3 regions of the Leclercia sp. G3L genome follow, and region 2 is predicted to be linked to each of the others. Evidence: predicted binding sites of a transcription regulator. Region 2 holds the regulator's gene; each other region holds the start of a gene.

Evidence for each region. Region 2 encodes PurR, which represses purine synthesis genes. Its sites were predicted from a motif close to CANGCAAACGTTTGCNTG; they were not measured.
Region 1: pyrD (quinone-dependent dihydroorotate dehydrogenase) is a predicted target of PurR. The motif match lies at 1,896-1,913, and genes of this name have one in related genera.
Region 3: carA (glutamine-hydrolyzing carbamoyl-phosphate synthase small subunit) is a predicted target of PurR. The motif match lies at 3,966-3,983, and genes of this name have one in related genera.

The regions. Positions count from the first base shown of each region.
Region 1 is NZ_CP088265.1:4,341,265-4,348,917, reverse strand. Features, by position in the region: gene ssuD (FMNH2-dependent alkanesulfonate monooxygenase) at 1-233, opposite strand, end outside; partial or broken gene LRS40_RS22415 (sulfonate ABC transporter substrate-binding protein) at 193-1,192, opposite strand; gene ssuE (NADPH-dependent FMN reductase) at 1,185-1,760, opposite strand; gene pyrD (quinone-dependent dihydroorotate dehydrogenase) at 2,009-3,019, shown strand; gene zapC (cell division protein ZapC) at 3,188-3,724, shown strand; gene LRS40_RS22395 (YcbX family protein) at 3,721-4,830, opposite strand; gene rlmKL (bifunctional 23S rRNA (guanine(2069)-N(7))-methyltransferase RlmK/23S rRNA (guanine(2445)-N(2))-methyltransferase RlmL) at 4,930-7,038, shown strand; gene LRS40_RS22385 (ABC transporter ATP-binding protein) at 7,051-7,653, shown strand, end outside.
Region 2 is NZ_CP088265.1:3,939,991-3,947,643, forward strand. Features, by position in the region: gene LRS40_RS20345 (alkene reductase) at 1-95, shown strand, start outside; gene gloA (lactoylglutathione lyase) at 179-586, shown strand; gene rnt (ribonuclease T) at 683-1,333, shown strand; gene grxD (monothiol glutaredoxin 4) at 1,380-1,727, opposite strand; gene LRS40_RS20365 (C40 family peptidase) at 2,063-2,866, shown strand; gene sodB (superoxide dismutase [Fe]) at 2,989-3,570, shown strand; gene LRS40_RS20375 (MFS transporter) at 3,606-4,772, opposite strand; gene LRS40_RS20380 (YnhF family membrane protein) at 4,937-5,026, opposite strand; gene purR (HTH-type transcriptional repressor PurR) at 5,322-6,347, shown strand; gene punR (DNA-binding transcriptional activator PunR) at 6,344-7,276, opposite strand; gene punC (purine nucleoside transporter PunC) at 7,392-7,653, shown strand, end outside.
Region 3 is NZ_CP088265.1:437,694-445,346, reverse strand. Features, by position in the region: gene ileS (isoleucine--tRNA ligase) at 1-736, shown strand, start outside; gene lspA (signal peptidase II) at 736-1,236, shown strand; gene fkpB (FKBP-type peptidyl-prolyl cis-trans isomerase) at 1,332-1,802, shown strand; gene ispH (4-hydroxy-3-methylbut-2-enyl diphosphate reductase) at 1,783-2,733, shown strand; gene dapB (4-hydroxy-tetrahydrodipicolinate reductase) at 2,926-3,747, shown strand; gene carA (glutamine-hydrolyzing carbamoyl-phosphate synthase small subunit) at 4,203-5,351, shown strand; gene carB (carbamoyl-phosphate synthase large subunit) at 5,370-7,653, shown strand, end outside.

The DNA.
Region 1 (7,653 bases), 400 kb from region 2:
AGGGCCACCAGGAACTTCAGGCGCTGGGTCACCGGGATCATCGACGCCGCCACCAGCCATGCATCCTCACAGGAGCGTCCGGTCGGGATCAGCACCCCGGTAAAGCCAATCCGATCTGCGGCCTGGGCGATCTGCTGGAGATAAGCATGATCCACCGGGCGTGCGCCCTCGTCGGTACCCAGATAATGACCATCACCGTGGGTAGGTAAAAACCAGAACAGATTCAGACTCATGATTTAGCTCCTTTTTGCGCTGTGGGTTGCCAGATACGGTCGCGAATATCGATTTTTTTCGGCACCAGGCGATTGTCATAGAAGAGGTCAGCGGTTTGCTGCTGCAACACGGCGGTACTGGCATCTACCGGTTTGATAACGGTTGGCGGGCGGTGGTCAAGGTAGGTAGCAATGACCGGCTCCGGGAGGCCCATCGTTTTTGCCAGCAGGGCAATACTGGCCTGACGCTGGCTCTGGGTGAGGGCATCCGCTTCGCTAAAGGTATTCAGTACGCCCTGAACAAATTCACCGTTTTTCTCCGCATAAGGGCGAGCGGCAAGGTAGAAGGAGCCGGTCTGTTTCAGGGTTTCGCCGTCTTTCAGCACCTTCACGCCACCCTGCAGCAGGGCCGCGGAGTAGTAGGGATCCCAGATTGCCCAGGCATCGACGTTGTTCTGCTGGAAGGCGGCGCGGGCATCCGCCGGGGACAGATAAACCGGCTGAATATCTTTAAAGGTCAGACCCGCCTGCTGCAGGGCGCGCAATAAAAGATTGTGCGAGCTGGAACCTTTCTGGAAAGCCACTTTATGGCCTTTAAGATCCGCCACGGTTTTAATCGGGCTGTTTTCAGGTACCAGGATCACTTCGGCTTTCGGTTTTGGCGGCTCCACGCCGACGTAGACCAGGTCCGCGCCGGCGGCCTGAGCAAAAATCGGCGGGATATCGCCGGTGCTGCCGAGGTCGATACTGCCGACGTTCAACGCCTCCAGCATCTGCGGGCCTGCCGGGAACTCCACCCAGGAGAATTTGGTGTCCGGGTAGCGTTTTTCCAGCAGCTGATGGCTTTTCGCCAGCACCATGCTGACGCTGCCTTTCTGGTAGCCTATACGCAGGCTCTCGGGGGCGGGATCGGCGGCGTGGGCCAGGCCAGAGAGGGCCACCAGACCCGCCAGGCTCAGGCGTGCAAGGGTTTTAAACATGGGCGACTCCTTTCTGAAGACCGAAGGCGGGAACCTGAACGTCACGGCGATGCAGCGCCTGCCAGAAAGTCTCCAGCGCGCTGTCGAGGCGGGTTTGCAGGTTCGGGGTAAAGTGCGGCTTGTGCTGGTAGTCGATCACCTGCGAGTCATCGGCAAACACGCCGTGCAGGATCTCCTGGGCCTTCAGGGCGCTGAGCACCGGCTTCAGGGCATAATCCACCGCCAGCAGATGAGCGACGGTGCCGCCGGTCGCCAGCGGCAGCACAATTTTGCCCTCCAGGGCGCGCTCCGGCAGCAGATCGAGCAGGGTTTTCAGAGCGCCGGAAAATGAGGCTTTATACACCGGGGTGGCGACGATCAGCCCGTCGGCATCCTTAAGCTGCTCGTTCAGGGTCTTCAGCGCCGGGCTATCGAAGCGGGCATAGAGAAGATCTTCCGGGGCGAAGTTATGCAGATTCCAGTGGAACACTTCCACATCCAGAGAAGTCAGTTGCTCCCGGGCATACTCCAGCAGCGCGCTGGAGCGGGAAGGGAATCGCGGACTGCCGGCCAACGTAATGACGCGCATAGATGCTCCTTATAACCAATTATTTGCTTTTATCTAACATTGATAACATTTGTTGGCAGTGTGGCATCGCTGACTTATTCCACTAAATGATTTATCCGCAAGATAAATGCCAAAAAATGAATAAAGGAGGGGTGAAAAGTAAACGATTGCGTCTGGTGAGGTTTTTTTTGCCGCAGGTCAATTCCCTTTCCCGCTGCGATCGCTGATAATTCGGCCCCGGTTTGCACACCGGGAATCCAGGAGAGTTCATGTACTACCCCTTCGTTCGTAAAGCCCTTTTCCAGCTCGACCCTGAGCGCGCTCATGAATTTACATTCCAGCAATTACGCCGTATTACGGGAACCCCGCTTGAAGCGCTGGTGCGCCAGCGAGTGATGGAGAAGCCGGTCACCTGCATGGGATTAACCTTTAAAAACCCGCTGGGTCTGGCGGCAGGACTGGATAAAAATGGTGAGTGCATTGATGCACTGGGTGCGATGGGCTTTGGCTCCATCGAGATTGGCACCGTCACGCCACGCCCGCAGCCGGGTAATGACAAGCCGCGCCTGTTCCGACTGGTTGAGGCCGAAGGGCTGATCAACCGCATGGGCTTTAATAACCTCGGCGTCGATCATCTGGTTGAGAACGTAAAGAAAGCCCATTTCGATGGCGTTCTGGGCATTAATATCGGCAAAAATAAAGACACGCCGGTCGAGCAGGGCAAAGATGACTACCTGATTTGTATGGAAAAAGTCTACGCCTATGCCGGGTATATTGCGGTGAATATCTCTTCACCGAACACCCCGGGCCTGCGTACGCTGCAATATGGTGAAGCCCTCGACGATTTATTACTCGCCATTAAAAATAAGCAAAATGAACTCCAGGCGACGCACCATAAATATGTCCCGGTGGCCGTTAAAATCGCCCCGGATCTGACTGAAGAAGAGCTGGTACAGGTCGCCGACAGTTTAGTTCGCCATAATATTGATGGTGTTATCGCCACCAATACCACCCTCGATCGCTCGCTGGTTCAGGGGATGAAATATTGCGATGAAATGGGTGGCCTGAGCGGGCGTCCGGTGCAGTTAAAAAGCACTGAAATTATTCGCCGTCTGTCGCAGGAATTAAAGGGTCGCCTACCGATTATTGGGGTGGGCGGTATTGATTCGGTCATGGCCGCGCGCGAGAAAATGGCGGCTGGCGCTTCGCTGGTGCAGATATATTCAGGCTTTATTTTCAAAGGCCCGCCGCTGATTAAAGAAATCGTTAATCATATCTAATCTTTTAGCATGACTTACAACCAGGGCTTTATTTCCAGCTCTGGTTGTTTTATATTCCCGGACTGTTGCTTTATTAGACATTGTAGTCTTTGATTATTGAAGTTAAAAAAGCGAAGCGGCAAATAAGGACTTTCTTACGACAGGACGTTTCGGGAACGGGAGAGACAGATGCGAATTAAACCTGACGATAACTGGCGCTGGTATTTCTGTGACGAGCACGATCGCATGATGCTCGATCTCGCCAATGGTATGTTGTTTCGTTCGCGTTTTGCCCGCCGGATGTTAACCCCGGACGCCTTTGCCGATACCGGTTTTTGCGTCGACGATGCCGCGCTCTATTTCTCCTTTGAAGAGAAGTGCCGCGATCTGGACCTGTCGAAAGAACAACGCGCCGAACTGGTGCTCAATGCGCTGGTGGCGATCCGCTTCCTTAAACCTCAGATGCCGAAAAGCTGGCACTTTCTTGCTCACGGTGAGCGCTGGTCGCCGGTCACCGGCGATGCCGCATGCGTCAGCCTGAGCGAAAATGCCGAGCTGGTGAATTTGCTGGTGGTGGAGCCGGGCGATAACGCCGCGCTCTGTTTACTGGCGCAGCCGGCGGTGACTATTGCCGGGCGCACCATGCAGCTGGGCGACCCGATCAAAGTGATGAATGACCGACTCAAACCCCAGCCGGTCAGCTTCAGTCTCGAGCAGGCCGTTTAGGCTTCCAGCTGTACCGAGGTTTTCGGTACGCAGCTGCAGCACAGAATAGTGCCGTCACCGCCGATGGCCGATTTCTTCAACGCGCTCACTTCGCCTTCGACCAGCGTGATGCGACAGCATCCGCAGATCCCCGCACGACAGGAATAGGGCACGCGAATCCCGGCCTGTTCAAGCTGCTCCAGTAACACCTGCTGATTGTTACCGCGAATCGTCTGACCCTGCCACTGAATGGTCACCGCCGTGGCAGGCTGGATCTCCACCTCTGGAGCCTCTTCTTCCGCACCTGCGCCGTAGATCCGCCCTGGCCCGGTCGAGAGGATCTCCACCTCGTCGCCCACGCGGATCACGCCGCTGGAGCGCGGGATCAGGTTCTGGCCGAAATCAACATCGCCGTTATCCTGCGCGGTGCGGAAGGATTGCAGCGTTTTCAGCGGCTCGCCGGCGGGGTGCTTCTGCCCCTTTTCCGGGCTGACGGTGGTAAAGATGCAGCGGCTACAGGGTTTCACCACGTCAAAGATAACGTCGCCGATGCGAATCACTTTCCAGGTGTCTTCTTCCCAGGCCGTTGCGCCTGTGACCACCATATTCGGGCGGAACTGCTCCATCTGCACGCTTGCCGGGCAGCGCTTTTGCAGATCGCGCAGCGAGGCGTCGTTGGTGAGCAGGAACGGGAAACCGTCGGCAAACGACAGCGGCACCCCGGCGAAATTTTTCACGCGTCGCGTCAGTTCAGGCCCGACCCAGCGAAGCTGTACCGGGCGGGAAAAGAACTCGCTCAGCCAGCGGTTAATCGCCTCCGGGGCGATACGCGTGGTAAAGTGGTTGCCCCACACTTCGGTAGGCGCATCCGCTGACGCAAAATCGCTGAAGCGAACGATACTACTGGAACCGTCCGGCGCGGTGAGATGCAGACCATCCTGAACCGGGGCCGGAGTGAAACGAACCATTTGCGGGAACTGGCGGGCGGTAATGAACGTGCCATCCGGTTCGGTGACCATGAAAATGCGATCGTAGGCAAAACCGCTGACGTCTGCGAAGGCATGCGTGAGCCCAATACCGCGCATGGATTTGACCGGATGAATGAAAAGCCTGGATAACGTCGCCACGGCACCGTCCCCTCAAATGAAAATAAGCCCTCAACTTTATGACATAGAGCCCAGATTGGCTATAATGCGCAGCAATTTTCTTAGAGTAAAAGTGACGATATGAATTCTCTGTTTGCCAGTACGGCCCGTGGGCTGGAAGAGCTGTTAAAAACTGAACTGGAAAGTCTGGGCGCGCAAGAGTGCCAAGTGGTTCAGGGTGGTGTCCATTTTCAGGGCGACACGCGGCTTATTTACCAGAGCCTGATGTGGAGTCGCCTGGCCTCACGCATCATGTTGCCGATGAGAGAGTGTAAGGTTTACAGCGATCTCGATCTTTATCTGGGCGTGCAGACGATCGACTGGACAGAGATTTTTGCTCTGGGCGCCACTTTTGCCGTGCACTTCAGCGGCCTCAACGACGAGATCCGCAACAGCCAGTACGGCGCGCTGAAGGTCAAAGATGCCATCGTCGACAGTTTCACCCGCAAAAATCTGGAACGTCCGAACGTCGATCGTGAAAACCCGGATCTGCGCATTAACGTGCGTCTGAACAAAGAGATCGCCAGTATCGCGCTGGATCTGTGTGGCGAAGGCCTGCACCAGCGCGGCTACCGCGACCGGGCGGGTATCGCGCCGATCAAAGAGAACCTGGCGGCGGCCATTGTCATGCGTTCCGGCTGGCAGCCGGGCACGCCGCTGCTCGATCCGATGTGCGGTTCCGGTACGCTGCTGATTGAAGCGGCCATGCTGGCGACCGATCGCGCACCGGGTCTGCACCGCGGCCAGTGGGGTTTCAAGGGCTGGGCACAGCATGACGAAGCCACCTGGCAGGAAGTGAAAGCCGAAGCCCAGACCCGCGCCCGTGCCGGTCTGGCTGCCTATGAATCCCGTTTCTACGGTTCTGACAGCGATGCCCGCGTGATTGAACGCGCGCGCAGCAACGCCCGTCGCGCCGGGATTGGCGAGCTGGTCTCCTTTGAGTTGAAAGATGTCTCCCAGCTCACCAACCCGCTGCCGAAAGGTCCGTACGGGACGGTGATCAGCAACCCGCCTTACGGCGAACGTCTGGACAGCGAGCCGGCGCTGATTGCCCTGCACAGCCTGCTGGGCCGCACCATGAAGGATCTGTTTGGCGGCTGGAACCTCTCCCTGTTCAGCGCCTCGCCGGAGCTGCTGAGCTGCCTGCAGCTGCGCGCCGAGCGTCAGTTCAAGGCCAAAAACGGCCCGCTGGACTGCGTGCAGAAAAACTACCATCTGGCCGAGAAAGAAGCCGACAGCAAACCGGCCAGCATTGCGGAAGATTACGCCAACCGTCTGCGTAAAAACCTGAAGAAATTTGAAAAATGGGCGAAGCAGGAAGGGATTGAGTGCTATCGCCTGTATGACGCCGATCTGCCGGAGTACAACGTCGCGGTCGACCGCTATGGCGAGTGGGTGGTGGTGCAGGAGTACGCCCCGCCAAAAACCGTCGATCCGCAGAAAGCGCGTCAGCGGATGCTGGATATCATTGCCGCGACCATCAACGTGCTGAACATCGCCCCGAACAAGCTGATCCTGAAAACGCGTGAGCGTCAGAAGGGGAAAAACCAGTACGAGAAGATGAACAGCAAGGGCGAGTTTATCGAAGTAGGCGAATATAACGCGCGCCTGTGGGTCAACCTGACCGATTACCTCGATACCGGCCTGTTCCTTGACCACCGTATCGCCCGCCGTATGCTGGGCCAGATGAGCAAAGGCAAGGATTTCCTGAACCTCTTCTCCTACACCGGCAGCGCCAGCGTGCATGCCGGTCTGGGCGGCGCGCGCACGACCACGACCGTGGACATGTCCCGCACCTATCTGGAGTGGGCAGAGCGCAACCTGCGTCTCAACGGCCTGACCGGCCGGGCGCACCGTCTGCTGCAGGCCGACGTGCTGGGCTGGCTGCGCGAATCGGAAGAGCAGTTCGATCTGATCTTTATCGATCCGCCGACCTTCTCCAACTCCAAACGCATGGAAGAGTCTTTTGACGTTCAGCGCGACCATCTGGCGCTGATGAAGGATCTTAAACGGATGCTGCGTAAAGGCGGCACTATCATGTTCTCGAACAACAAGCGCGGTTTCCGCATGGATCATGACGGGTTAGCTGAACTGGGGCTGAAAGCACAAGAGATCAGTCAAAAAACCTTGTCCCAGGATTTTGCCCGTAACCGTCAGATCCACAACTGCTGGCTCATCACCGCCGCCTGAAAGGAAAAGTAAATGTCATTAATTAGTATGCATGGCGCGTGGCTGTCGTTCAGCGACTCACCCCTTCTCGATAACGCAGAACTGCATATCGAAGATAACGAACGTGTCTGTCTGGTAGGCCGTAATGGCGCCGGTAAATCGACCCTGATGAAGATCCTGAACCGCGAGCAGGGGCTGGATGACGGGCGTATCGTTTACGAGCAGGACCTGGTGGTGGCGCGTCTGCAGCAGGATCCGCCGCGTAACGTGCAGGGCAGCGTCTATGATTTTGTGGCCGAAGGGATCGCCGAGCAGGCGGAGTACCTGAAGGGTTACCACGAGATCTCGCACCTGGTGATGACCGACCCGAGCACCAAAAACCTCAACGAGATGGCGCGTCTGCAGGAGCTGCTGGACCACCACGGCTTGTGGCAGCTGGAAAACCGCATCAACGAAGTGCTGGCGCAGTTAGGTCTGGAAGCCGACATGCCGCTGGCCTCTCTTTCCGGTGGCTGGCTGCGTAAAGCTGCCCTGGGCCGGGCGCTGGTCAGCGGGCCAAAAGTGCTGCTGCTCGATGAACCGACGAACCACCTGGATATCGAAACCATCGACTGGCTGGAAGGGTTCCTGAAAACC
Region 2 (7,653 bases):
CGCGCCTCGAGCGCAAGGCCGAGCTGAACCCGCAGCGTCCGGAGAGCTTCTACGGCGGCGGCGCGGAAGGTTATACCGATTATCCTTCTTTATAATCCCTTCATTGATAGCGGCGACAATTCGCCGCTATACTAAAACATCGTTTCTGTTCAAGATGATAAAAAGCTAAGAGGATAATATGCGCCTACTTCACACCATGCTGCGCGTTGGCGATCTGCAACGTTCCATCGAGTTCTACACCAATGTGCTGGGCATGACCCTGCTGCGCACCAGCGAAAACCCGGAATACAAATACTCCCTCGCCTTTGTCGGTTACGGCGAAGAGAGCGAAGAAGCGGTGATTGAGCTGACTTACAACTGGGGTGTTGATAGCTACGAGCTGGGTACCGCCTACGGCCATATCGCGCTGGAAGTGGATAACGCCGCGGAAGCCTGCGAGCGTATCCGTAGCAACGGCGGCAACGTCACCCGTGAAGCGGGTCCGGTTAAAGGCGGCACTACGGTGATTGCGTTTGTCGAAGATCCAGACGGTTACAAAATCGAACTGATCGAAGCCAAAGACGCCGGTCGCGGTCTGGGCAACTGATCCTGACGGGCGCGCCATGCGCCCGTTGTTTTACTGCATCCCATTGCAAAATTTGCCATAATGCCCACTGCTTTTTTCCCCTTGTAAGAGATCCAGATGTCCGATAACGCTCAACTTACCGGTCTGTGCGACCGTTTTCGTGGTTTTTATCCTGTCGTCATTGATGTCGAAACCGCTGGATTTAATGCCAAAACCGATGCGCTGCTGGAAATTGCCGCCATCACGTTGAAAATGGATGAGCAAGGCGATCTTCTGCCGGACTCCACGCTGCATTTCCACGTCGAACCTTTCGAAGGGGCGAACCTGCAGCCGGAGGCGCTGGCGTTTAACGGCATTGATCCGCATAACCCACTGCGCGGGGCGGTCAGTGAATATGAGGCGCTGCATGCCATTTTCAAAATGGTCCGCAAGGGCATGAAAGACCAGAACTGTAATCGCGCGATTATGGTGGCGCATAACGCGACCTTCGATCACAGCTTTATGATGGCCGCCGCCGAGCGCGCCTCCCTGAAGCGTAATCCGTTCCACCCGTTTGTGACCTTCGATACCGCCGCATTAAGCGGGCTGGCGCTGGGGCAAACCGTGCTGTCGAAGGCCTGCATTACCGCCGGTATTGAGTTTGATGGCACCCAGGCGCACTCTGCCCTGTACGATACCGAGCGCACCACGGAGCTGTTTTGTGAAATTGTGAACCGCTGGAAACGCCTTGGCGGCTGGCCGCTGCCGGAAGCCGACAGCAACGCATAAAAAAAGCGACCTTGTGGTCGCTTTTTTATTTACCGGGCCCGGTAAATCACTCGGCGCCTGGCTCTTCAGATTTGTATTTCGCAGCCGTCTCTTTGATCAGCTGTTGCAGTTCACCGCGCTGATACATTTCAATCAGGATGTCGCAACCGCCAACCAGCTCACCGTCAACCCACAGCTGTGGGAAGGTCGGCCAGTTTGCGTATTTTGGCAGCTCAGCGCGGATATCCGGGTTCTGCAGAATATCAACGTAAGCAAAACGTTCGCCACAGGCAGACAGCGCCTGGACCGCCTGAGCGGAGAAACCACAGCTTGGCAGTTTCGGAGAACCTTTCATGTACAGCAGGATCGGGTTTTCAGCAATCTGCTGCTGAATTTTTTCAATAGTAGTGCTCATGTTTTGCTTCCTTTAACTTCTGTTACGGCAATCGTCTGACATTGTAGCGTTTCAGACCGACAACGGAAAATAACATTTTTGTCACTTATATGATTTTACCGCGCGTCCCTTAAAGATGCATTTAGAACCTAACTTATCGCGAGATTACCTGCGGTTTTGTTCACCTAATGCACAAAACGCCGCTGCGAAATTGTGATTTTTTGCGCTCGCTAACGAAACACAGTTTTAGATGCAAAAAGTTTATTAACGTTGGGCCTTTTTATAGATTAGAATCGACGAGTTTTGTAAATCATAAGTAGGTTTATTTATAACCTGCAATTACCAGGGGATTGCCAGTGGCGCGAATAAATAAATTCTCGATCACGCTCTGTGCTTTGCTGTTTACTTCTCTCACATTCACGCCGGTGGCTAACGCCTCAGAGCAGGCGCGGCCTTCTGCCGCGCATAAAACGCATCTGGCGAAAGCGACCGAACCTAAGAAAAAAAGCAGTACCAGCAAAACCACAAAAAAAGAGAGCACCAGTAAAAAGAGCAGCACCAAAAAAAGCCTCGCTAAAACACAGTCAACGCATTCCAGCAAAAAAAGCCGCACCACCTCCCGCAACGCCAGCAGAACCACGCAAACCGCCTCCCGCGTTGTGACAGAAAAATGCACCACCCGTAAAGGGCGTAAAGCGCAGTGCGTAAAAACCAGCAAGACCACGACTCTTGCCGAAGCGCATAAAGTCCGGGTGCAGAAAGCGCAGAAAACGGCAATGAATAAGCTGATGGGCCAGATCGGCAAACCTTATCGCTGGGGCGGTTCCTCTCCGCGTACCGGCTTCGACTGCAGCGGTCTGGTTTATTATGCCTATAAAGATCTGGTTAAATTCCGCATTCCGCGCACCGCTAATGAAATGTACCACCTCCGTGACGCCTCTCCGGTCGATCGCGGTGAGCTGGAGAGCGGCGATCTGGTGTTCTTCCGCACCCAGGGCCGTGGTACCGCCGATCACGTTGGCGTGTACGTGGGTAACGGCAAATTCATTCAGTCCCCGCGTACCGGCCAGGACATTCAGATCACCTCCCTCAGCGAAGACTACTGGCAGCGTCATTACGTCGGCGCACGTCGCGTGATGAAGGCCAACACCCTCCGTTAATCCCCTGCCCCGCCGGTACGCCTGCGGGGTAAGTTCCTCTTTTGCATAATCTTTCAATTTGCTACTCTATCCCTTCATTCAGTAGGGCTATTGAATGGATCACTATAATAAGGAGAGAAGCAATGTCGTTTGAATTACCTGCATTACCGTATGCAAAAGACGCCCTGGCCCCGCACATCTCTGCGGAGACCCTGGAGTACCACTACGGCAAACACCACCAGACCTATGTCACCAACCTGAACAACCTGATCGGCGGTACCGCCTTTGAAGGGAAAACCCTGGAAGAGATCGTACGCACGTCAGAAGGCGGCGTGTTTAATAACGCCGCTCAGGTGTGGAACCATACCTTCTACTGGCACTGCCTGGCGCCCAATGCCGGCGGCGAACCGACGGGTGAACTGGCGGCAGCCATTACTGCTGCGTTCGGCAGCTTTGCGGAATTTAAAGCGAAGTTTACCGATGCGGCGGTGAAGAACTTTGGCGCAGGCTGGACCTGGCTGGTAAAAGAGGCCGACGGCAAACTGGCGATCGTCTCTACGTCTAATGCGGGAACGCCGTTAACCACCCGCGCTATTCCGCTACTGACCGTCGACGTCTGGGAACATGCGTATTACATCGATTACCGTAATGCGCGCCCGAATTACCTCGAGCATTTCTGGGCGCTGGTAAACTGGGAATTTGTGGCGAAGAACTTCGCGGCATAATAAAAACGCCGAAGGGAACTCCTTCGGCGTTATTTTTATTCGGTAGCGCAAACCGGCTCGGGTTGTTTTCGTTCCGAGGCAAAGACCAGAATAAGCCCCAGGCCTGCAATAATGGCCCCCATCACCGGAACAAAGCTGTAGCCCATCCCGCTGGAAATGACCGCCCCACCGGCCGCCGCCCCCAGCGCATTCCCGAGGTTAAAGGCACCAATATTCACCGACGACGATAACCCCGGCGCATCGCTGGCCACGCGCATGACGCGCATCTGCAAAGGCGGTACCACCGCAAAGGTCGCCATGCCCCACACCACCATCGCCACGGCCGCGCCCACTTCATTACGCGCCAGCCACGGAATAGCCAGCATGATGACGATCAGCAGGAGTAAAAAGCCTTTCAGGGTGCCGCTCACGGATTTGTCCGCCAGCTTGCCGCCCAGGTAGTTGCCAATGGAAAAACCGACGCCAATCAGCACCAGCATGGCGGTGATAAAGGCCGGAGTCGCCTGGTTGATGTCATGCAGCACCGGGGCAATGTAGGTATAGAGGGTGAACATCGCCCCGGCTCCGAGGACGGTAGTCAGCAAGGCAGACAGCACCTGCGGACGCAGCAGCACCGCCAGCTCTTTGCGCACCTCCGGTTTTTCGCCCGCCCCGCCAGCCGGCAGGGAGAAGAACAACGCAATCATCGAAACCACGCCCAGCAGCGCGGTCGCCAGGAAGGACATCCGCCAGCCAATCGCTTCGCCCATCCAGGTTGCGGCCGGCACCCCACCGATATTGGCGATGGTGAGGCCCATAAACATGGTGGCGACAGCGCTGGCCTGCTTATGCTTCGGCACCACGCTGGCGGCGACTACCGACCCGAGGCCAAAGAAGGCGCCGTGGTTCAGGCTGGTCAGAATACGCGACAGCATCAGGGTGGTGTAATCCGGCGAGAGCGCCGACAGGACGTTACCGACGGTAAAGATCGCCATCAGGAAGATCAGCGCATTGCGACGCCCGCGATGGGACAGCAACAGGGTCATCAGCGGCGCACCCACCATCACGCCGATGGCGTAGGCGCTGATCAGCATGCCCGCAGCGGGAATAGAGACATCTACCCCCCGGGCAATAACCGGTAGCAGGCCCATCGGGGAAAATTCGGTTGTGCCGATACCAAAGGCGCCAATGGCCAGGGCCAGCAGCGGAAAATTGATTCTCATACTTCAACTCCAGACACCGTGTCGTCAGGCGACACAGAACAATGAAGGCGAAAGCATGACACCAATCACAAAAAATGAGAAGTTAACAATTTGGCAAAAGATTTTTGCAGGGCGCGTAACAATCAGCGGAAGGAACGAGGGAGAGCTGACCTCTCCCGCATCAATCAGTGCAGTGCCGCCGTCAGACCGCTGGCAACAATCAGACTCAGAACAATAATGGTGGTAATCAGCGAAAACTTAAGATCGGTACTCATCAATTTTTCTCCTTTTAATCACCCTATTAAGAGTGAGCCTGCTCATTTTTACACAGTTCAGGGTAAAAATCTTGCTGGATTTAGATTGATATCGGTTTTTGCTCTTCCCCTTTTGGCCAAGATAAGACAAAATTCCACGCTAAATTTATTAGCGTACCGGCCATTGACCCCCTCCTGACGTCCTGTGTCGTTTTCCCGGCGTACCGCAATTCAAATTGCGCAATTAGGGCGAGTGAAGGCAAACGTTTACCTATTGGTTTTTCAGGAGCTTAGATATGGTCTGGAGTGACATCTGATGGCAACAATTAAAGACGTGGCGAAACGCGCAAACGTTTCCACTACAACCGTATCACATGTTATTAACAAAACCCGCTTTGTTGCGGAAGAGACCCGCAACAACGTCTGGGCGGCCATTAAAGAGCTGCACTACTCTCCCAGCGCCGTGGCCCGCAGTCTGAAGGTGAATCACACCAAATCGATCGGCCTGCTGGCGACCAGCAGCGAAGCGCCCTATTTCGCAGAAATTATTGAAGCAGTAGAGAAGAACTGCTTCCAGAAAGGCTACACCCTGATCCTCGGCAACGCCTGGAACAGCCTCGAAAAACAGCGGGCCTATCTGTCGATGATGGCGCAGAAGCGCGTCGACGGTCTGCTGGTGATGTGTTCCGAATACCCGGAATCCCTGCTCACCATGCTGGAAGAGTACCGCAATATTCCAATGGTAGTGATGGACTGGGGCGAAGCGAAGGCCGACTTTACCGACTCGGTAATCGATAACGCCTTCGAAGGCGGCTACATGGCCGGTCGTTATCTGATTGAACGCGGCCACCGTGAAATCGGCGTGATCCCCGGAGCGCTGGAGCGCAACACCGGGGCCGGGCGTCTGGCGGGCTTTATGAAAGCGATGGAAGAGGCGTTAATCACGGTGCCGGAAAACTGGATCGTGCAGGGCGACTTTGAGCCGGAGTCCGGCTACCGCGCCATGCAGCAGATCCTCTCCCAGAGCCCGCGTCCGACCGCCATCTTCTGCGGCGGGGATATTATGGCAATGGGTGCACTCTGTGCCGCCGATGAGATGGGCCTGCGCGTCCCGCAGGACGTTTCGCTGATCGGGTATGATAACGTGCGCAACGCCCGCTTCTTTACCCCGGCGCTGACCACCATTCACCAGCCGAAAGATTCGCTGGGTGAGACCGCCTTCAACATGCTGCTGGACCGCATCGTCAACAAGCGTGAAGAGTCCCAGTCCATTGAGGTGCATCCGCGCCTGATTGAACGCCGTTCCGTCGCGGACGGACCGTTCCGCGACTACCGCCGTTAATCCTCTCCGGGAGTCAGTACCTCTGGCTCCCGCAGCCACTCCCGGTTCATCGTTTCACTGTCTCCCAGATAATCCAGCAGCCAGGCCAGGGCCGGTGACATATCGTTTTGTTGCCAGGTCAGGCAGCACGCCGCATCCGGGAAGGGATTTTCCAGCGACAGCGCCACCCATTTGCCGCTGTCGATCCACGGACGGGCAAAGTGCACCGGCACCATCCCCACGCACAGCCCGGCCGAGAGGCAGGTGGCTGACGATTCCCAGTCCGGGGTGACGATCCGCCGCTGGTTATCCAGCAGCCAGGTGATGCGTTTCGGCAGCGAGCGGGAAGTGTCTTCGCGCACCAGCGAGGGCCAGTTGCGCAGGGTATCATCGCTGAGCGGCCCTTCCATGGCGGCCAGCGGATGATGGCTGGCGACCACGCAGATCCAGCTCAGCGTACCCATATCGCGAAACGCATAGCGCCCCCCGACCGGGATCGCCTGGGTGGCGCCGATCGCCATTTCCACCCTGCCGTCCGCCAGCGCGTCCCAGACGCCGTTAAAGACCTCCTGGGACACCCGCAGCTCGACGTCCGAAAAGTGGCGGTAAAAATCGACAATCATCTGTCGGGTACGCTCGGGGCGGACGATATTGTCCACCGCAATGGAGATATGTCCGCGCCAGCCGTTGGCAATCTGCTGGCACTGTTCGCGGGTGATCTGCATTTTTTTGATAACAGACCGTCCCTCTTTCAGAAACCACATCCCGGCAGGGGTAAGCTCCACGTCACGGTGACGCCGCTCAAACAGCGGCACCGCCAGCCACTCTTCCAGTTGACGCACGGTGTAGCTGATGGCGGACGGAACGCGATGCAACTCCTGCGCGGCTCCGCTGAAGCTGCCGTTACGGGCGACGGCATCCACCACTTCAAGAGAATATTCTGACCACATTTTCTGCCTGCAAAATTTTTGAATGCAACCGCCAAATATTAGCGTTTCACAAGCGGGTTTGCACTCCCTACACTCAGCGGCTACCCAAACCTGCGCCCAAACGGAGAATAGAACAATGACACCCGGGAAAGGATTTTTAGTCTGGCTCGGCGGCTTAAGCGTGCTGGGCTTCCTCGCCACCGATATGTACCTGCCTGCCTTCTCGATCATGCAGGAGGATCTGCAAACCCCGGCGGCGGCCATCAGCGCCAGCCTGAGCCTGTTCCTGGCGGGCTTTGCCTTTGCCCAGCTGCTGTGGGGACCGATGTCCGACCGCTTCGGCCGTAAGCCGGTACTGCTGGCAGGGTTAGCCATTTTCGCCCTCGGCTGCCTCGGTA
Region 3 (7,653 bases), 1.3 Mb from region 2:
GGCGCAGGAAGATATCTTGAAGGCCTATGAGTCTTACGACTTCCACGAAGTGGTGCAGCGCCTGATGCGTTTCTGCTCCATCGAGATGGGCTCGTTCTACCTCGACATCATCAAAGACCGTCAGTACACCGCCAAAGCGGACAGCGTGGCGCGTCGCAGCTGCCAGACCGCACTGTTCCATATCGCGGAAGCGCTGGTGCGCTGGATGGCACCGATCATGTCCTTCACTGCGGATGAGATCTGGGGCTACCTGCCAGGCGATCGTGAGAAGTATGTCTTCACCGGCGAGTGGTACCAGGGTCTGTTTGGCCTGGCAGAGACCGAAGCCATGAACGACGGCTTCTGGGACGAGCTGCTGAAAGTGCGCGGCGAAGTGAACAAGGTGATCGAGCAGGCACGCGCCGACAAGAAAGTGGGCGGCTCTCTGGAAGCGTCAGTGACCCTGTACGCTGAACCTGAGCTGGCGGCGAAGCTGACGGCGCTGGGCGATGAATTACGATTTGTCCTGTTGACCTCCGGGGCGAATGTTGCGGATTATGCCGACGCGAGCGCGGATGCCCAGCAGAGCGAGCTGCTCAAAGGGCTGAAAGTGGCGCTGGTGAAAGCCGATGGTGAGAAATGCCCGCGCTGCTGGCATTACACTACCGATGTCGGCAAGGTGGCGGAACACGCAGAGATCTGCGGACGCTGTGTCAGCAACGTCGCCGGTGATGGCGAAAAACGTAAGTTTGCCTGATGAGTAAATCACTCTCTTCAACAGGGCTGCGCTGGCTGTGGCTGGTGGTGGTCGTGCTGATTATCGATCTGGGCAGCAAGTACCTGATCCTCCAGAACTTTGCTCTGGGGGATACGGTTCCGCTGTTCCCGTCGCTTAATCTGCACTATGCGCGCAACTATGGCGCGGCGTTTAGCTTCCTGGCTGACAGCGGCGGCTGGCAGCGCTGGTTCTTCGCAGGTATCGCTCTCGGTATCTGTGTGGTGCTGGCGGTGCTGATGTACCGCGGTAAGGCTACGCAAAAGCTGAATAACATCGCCTACGCGCTGATCATTGGCGGCGCGCTGGGCAACCTGTTCGACCGTCTGTGGCACGGCTTTGTGGTCGATATGATCGACTTCTATGTCGGCAACTGGCACTTCGCCACCTTCAACCTGGCCGATACGGCGATTTGTATCGGTGCGGCGCTGATTGTGCTGGAAGGCTTCTTGCCTAAGCCCGCGGCGAAAGAGCAGGCGTAACAAAACCCGCCGGGCGGCGCTGTGCTTGCACTGGCCTACGATCTCGTAGGCCCGGTAAGCGCAGCGCCACCGGGCAAAATTAGTGAGCACTCTGCATGTCTAAATCCGTACAGACCAACAGCGCGATGCTGGTTCATTTCACGCTGAAACTCGACGATGGCTCCACCGCGGAGTCCACCCGCAATAACGGCAAACCGGCGCTGTTCCGTCTTGGCGATACTTCTCTGTCTGAAGGTCTTGAGCAGCAGCTGCTGGGGCTGAAAGAGGGGGAGAAAAAATCGTTCTCTCTGGAGCCGGATGCCGCGTTTGGCGTGCCGAGCCCGGACCTGATCCAGTACTTCTCGCGTCGTGAATTTATGGATGCGGGCGAACCGGAAATCGGGGCGATTATGCTCTTTACCGCTATGGATGGCAGCGAAATGCCTGGCGTGATCCGTGAAATCAACGGCGACTCCATCACCGTCGATTTTAACCACCCCCTCGCCGGGCGTACCGTCCATTTTGATGTTGAAGTGCTGGAAATCGACCCGGTACTGGAGGATGTGAATGCAGATCCTGTTGGCTAACCCGCGCGGTTTCTGTGCCGGAGTAGACCGCGCTATCAGCATTGTTGAAAACGCGCTGGAGCTTTACGGCGCGCCGATTTATGTCCGTCACGAAGTGGTGCATAACCGTTATGTGGTGGATAGCCTGCGCGCTCGCGGGGCGATCTTTATTGAGCAGATCGACGAAGTGCCGGATGGCGCGATCCTGATCTTCTCCGCGCACGGCGTCTCCCAGGCGGTGCGTAACGAAGCGAAAAATCGCGATCTGACCGTGTTTGACGCCACCTGCCCGCTGGTCACCAAAGTGCATATGGAAGTCGCACGTGCCAGCCGTCGCGGCGAAGAGTCGATCCTGATTGGTCACGCAGGCCACCCGGAAGTGGAAGGCACCATGGGCCAGTACAGCAACCCGCAGGGGGGCATGTATCTGGTCGAGTCTCCGGCCGATGTGCTGACACTGAACGTCAAAAACGAAGCGAAGCTGTCGTTTATGACTCAGACTACGCTCTCCGTGGATGATACCTCTGACGTCATCGATGCGCTGCGTCAGCGCTTCCCGAGAATCGTCGGGCCGCGTAAAGATGACATCTGCTATGCCACTACCAACCGTCAGGAAGCGGTGCGCGCCCTGGCGGAACAGGCGGATGTGGTGCTGGTCGTCGGCTCGAAAAACTCCTCTAACTCCAACCGTCTGGCCGAGCTGGCGCAGCGGATGGGGAAAGCGGCGTTCCTGATTGACGATGCCACCGATATTCAGGAAGCCTGGGTGAAAGAGGCCCAGTGCGTCGGCGTGACAGCCGGTGCCTCCGCTCCGGATATTCTGGTACAGAACGTCATTGCACGTTTGCAGGAGCTGGGCGGCGGGGAAGCTATTCCTCTGGCAGGCCGTGAAGAGAATATCGTCTTCGAAGTGCCGAAAGAGTTGCGTATCGACGCCCGGGAAGTGGAATAACCCACCAAATCAAGCCAGCACATCCGTTGCTGGCTTTTTATTTGCCGCTTTGTACGGCGAAATCATGTCTTTTACTGATACTTCCCGCTGTTTATCATTAAATTCTAATTATTGGCGTTTTCGGATAGCGGCATCGACAGAGGCTGGTTAATCTGAAAACGGTTTACATCATTTTAACGTAAGAGAATAACTATGCATGATGCACAGGTCCGCGTCGCCATTGCTGGCGCGGGTGGCCGTATGGGCCGTCAGTTAATTCAGGCGACATTGCAGATGGATGGCGTCACGCTTGGCGCGGCTCTGGAGCGTGAAGGCTCATCGCTGCTGGGTGCCGATGCCGGGGAACTGGCGGGGGCAGGTAAGTCAGGCGTCACCGTACAAAGCAGCCTTGAGGCGGTTAAAGACGACTTCGATGTCTTCATCGACTTCACCCGTCCTGAAGGTACGCTGACTCACCTGGCGTTTTGCCGTCAGCATAGCAAAGGAATGGTTATTGGCACCACCGGTTTCGATGATGCTGGCAAGCAGGCTATTCAGGATGCCGCCAACGAGGTTGCTATCGTCTTTGCAGCGAACTTCAGCGTGGGCGTGAACGTCATGCTCAAACTGCTTGAGAAAGCGGCGAAGGTGATGGGGGATTACACCGATATCGAAATCATCGAGGCGCATCATCGTTATAAAGTCGATGCTCCTTCTGGCACCGCGCTGGCCATGGGCGAGGCGATTGCTCAGGCGATGGATAAGGATTTGAAAGAGTGTGCAGTCTACACCCGGGAAGGTCATACGGGAGAACGTGTCCCAGGCACTATTGGGTTTGCTACCGTTCGTGCGGGTGACATTGTGGGCGAACATACCGCGATGTTTGCCGATATCGGCGAGCGGGTTGAAATCACCCATAAAGCGTCCAGCCGTATGACTTTTGCAAATGGGGCGGTTCGTTCTGCAATTTGGTTGAAAGGCAAAAAAGATGGTCTTTTTGACATGCGAGATGTGCTCAATCTTAACAATTTATAATCATGATTACCCTTCGTGATGTGGTTATTGCAGTCATAAATAGTTGATTGCAGAGGGCAATATTTTATTGCCCTTTAATTTTATCTTTTTCGTTCTTTTTTTAATAGTAGCGGGTCATAAATCAGGTTTATCTCCATTATTTTTGTTTCGATATTGTGAATTTTGACCAAATGGTCCACTTTTTGGGGCTGTGGGTGAATTCTTTATACTAAAACTGTCTCGCAAGCGTTTTCTTAAGTGATTTAGTTGATCTTTTTGCCCGTTAACAACCTTCCTGCTCATCAGTGCCGTAAAAACCACAAACAAAACCCACTTTTTAAGTTGACTTTCCCCCGCCAAATCTCCAGAATGCCGCCGTTTGCCGAAAATCCACTGGCAGCAGATTTGCATTGCTTCGTACTACGGTTATGAATTAATATGCAAATAAAGTGAGTGAATATTCTCTGGAGGGTGTTTTGATTAAGTCAGCGCTATTGGTTCTGGAAGACGGAACCCAGTTTATCGGTCGGGCCATTGGGGCAACAGGTTCGGCGGTTGGGGAAGTCGTTTTCAATACTTCAATGACCGGTTATCAAGAAATCCTCACTGATCCTTCCTATTCCCGCCAAATCGTCACTCTAACTTATCCCCATATCGGTAATGTCGGCACTAACGCCGCTGATGAAGAGTCCTCCCAGGTACATGCACAAGGTCTGATTATTCGCGACCTGCCGCTGATTGCCAGCAACTATCGCAATACCGAAGACCTCTCTTCCTACCTGAAACGCCATAACATCGTGGCAATTGCCGATATCGATACCCGTAAGTTGACGCGTCTGCTGCGAGAAAAAGGTGCCCAGAACGGCTGCATCATCGCTGGCGACAACCTGGACGCGGCTCTGGCGCAGGAAAAAGCCAAAGCCTTCCCGGGGCTGAACGGCATGGATCTGGCGAAAGAAGTGACCACCGCTGAGGCCTACAGCTGGACTCAGGGTAGCTGGACGCTGGCAGGTGAGCTGCCGGAAGCGAAAAAAGAAGACGAGCTGCCGTTCCACGTGGTGGCGTATGACTACGGTGCCAAGCGCAATATCCTGCGCATGCTGGTGGACCGTGGCTGCCGTCTGACCGTTGTGCCGGCGAAAACCCCGGCAGACGACGTGCTGAAGATGAACCCGGACGGGATCTTCCTCTCCAACGGCCCGGGTGACCCGGCACCGTGCGACTACGCAATCGACGCGATTAAGACCTTCCTTGAAACCGATATTCCGGTCTTCGGGATCTGCCTCGGCCATCAGCTGCTGGCGCTGGCGAGCGGTGCCAAAACCGTGAAGATGAAGTTCGGTCACCACGGTGGTAACCACCCGGTGAAAGATATTGATAACAACACCGTGATGATTACCGCGCAGAACCACGGCTTTGCGGTGGATGAAGCCTCCATGCCGGCAACACTGCGCGTAACGCACAAGTCGCTGTTCGACGGCACCCTGCAGGGGATTCATCGTACCGACAAACCGGCGTTCAGTTTCCAGGGGCACCCGGAAGCCAGCCCAGGCCCGCACGATGCCGCGCCGCTGTTCGATCACTTCATCGAACTCATTGAGCAATACCGTAAGACCGCTAAATAATCAGGAGCCGAGAAGACCATGCCAAAACGTACAGACATAAAAAGCATCCTGATCCTTGGCGCTGGCCCGATTGTTATCGGCCAGGCCTGTGAGTTCGACTACTCCGGCGCTCAGGCGTGTAAAGCCCTGCGCGAAGAGGGTTACCGCGTTATCCTGGTGAACTCCAACCCGGCAACCATCATGACCGACCCGGAAATGGCCGATGCGACCTACATCGAGCCGATTAACTGGGAAGTGGTACGTAAGATCATCGAAAAAGAGCGTCCTGATGCGGTACTGCCGACCATGGGCGGCCAGACGGCGCTGAACTGCGCGCTGGAGCTGGAGCGTCAGGGCGTGCTGGCAGAGTTCGGCGTGACCATGATTGGCGCGACCGCCGACGCGATTGATAAAGCGGAAGACCGCCGTCGCTTCGACGTGGCGATGAAGAAAATCGGCCTCGACACCGCGCGCTCCGGTATCGCCCATAACATGGAAGAAGCGCTGGCGGTTGCCGCTGACGTGGGTTATCCGTGCATCATCCGTCCGTCCTTCACCATGGGCGGCACTGGCGGCGGTATCGCCTATAACCGCGAAGAGTTTGAAGAGATCTGCGAACGCGGTCTGGACCTCTCCCCAACCAAAGAGCTGCTGATTGATGAGTCGCTGATCGGCTGGAAAGAGTACGAGATGGAAGTGGTGCGTGATAAAAACGACAACTGCATCATCGTCTGCTCCATCGAAAACTTCGACGCCATGGGCATCCACACCGGTGACTCCATCACCGTGGCACCAGCCCAGACGCTGACCGACAAAGAGTACCAAATCATGCGTAACGCCTCGATGGCGGTACTGCGTGAGATTGGCGTCGAAACCGGTGGCTCTAACGTCCAGTTCTCGGTTAACCCGAAGAACGGTCGTCTGATTGTTATTGAGATGAACCCGCGCGTATCCCGCTCCTCCGCCCTGGCATCGAAAGCGACCGGCTTCCCGATTGCTAAAGTGGCGGCGAAACTGGCAGTGGGTTACACCCTCGACGAGCTGATGAACGACATCACCGGTGGCCGCACGCCGGCCTCGTTCGAGCCGTCTATCGACTACGTTGTGACCAAAATTCCTCGCTTCAACTTCGAGAAATTTGCCGGTGCGAACGACCGTCTGACTACCCAGATGAAGTCCGTCGGTGAAGTGATGGCGATTGGCCGCACCCAGCAGGAATCCCTGCAGAAAGCCCTGCGTGGCCTGGAAGTAGGCGCCACTGGTTTCGACCCGAAAGTGAGCCTGGACGATCCGGAAGCGCTGACCAAAATCCGTCGCGAGCTCAAAGACGCCGGTGCCGAGCGTATCTGGTACATCGCCGACGCCTTCCGTGCCGGTCTCTCCGTCGATGGCGTATTCAACCTGACCAATATCGACCGCTGGTTCCTGGTGCAAATTGAAGAGCTGGTGCGTCTGGAAGAGAAAGTTGCGGAGCTGGGTATCAACGGCCTCGACGCTGACTTCCTGCGCATGCTTAAGCGTAAAGGCTTTGCCGATGCGCGTCTGGCAAAACTGGCGGGCGTGCGCGAAGCGGAAATCCGTAAGCTGCGTGACCAGTACAACCTGCACCCGGTCTACAAGCGCGTGGACACCTGTGCGGCAGAGTTTGCCACCGACACCGCGTACATGTACTCCACTTATGAAGACGAGTGCGAAGCGAACCCGTCCGTTGACCGTGACAAAATCATGGTGCTGGGCGGTGGTCCAAACCGTATCGGCCAGGGCATTGAGTTCGACTACTGCTGCGTACACGCCTCGCTGGCGCTGCGCGAAGACGGTTACGAGACCATCATGGTCAACTGTAACCCGGAAACTGTGTCTACTGACTACGACACTTCCGACCGCCTCTACTTCGAGCCGGTTACCCTGGAAGACGTGCTGGAAATCGTACGTATCGAGAAGCCAAAAGGCGTTATCGTGCAGTACGGCGGCCAGACCCCGCTGAAGCTGGCGCGCGCGCTGGAAGCGGCAGGCGTACCGGTAATCGGCACCAGCCCGGATGCGATTGACCGCGCTGAAGACCGCGAGCGTTTCCAGCATGCCGTTGACCGTCTGAAGCTGAAACAGCCAGCCAACGCCACCGTGACTGCGATTGAGCAGGCGGTTGAGAAGGCAAAAGAGATCACCTACCCGCTGGTAGTGCGTCCATCTTACGTGCTGGGCGGCCGGGCGATGGAAATCGTCTACGACGAAGCTGACCTGCGCCGTTACTTCCAGACTGCGGTCAGCGTCTCTAACGATGCGCCAGTGCTGCTGGACCGCTTCCTGGATGATGCGGTGGAAG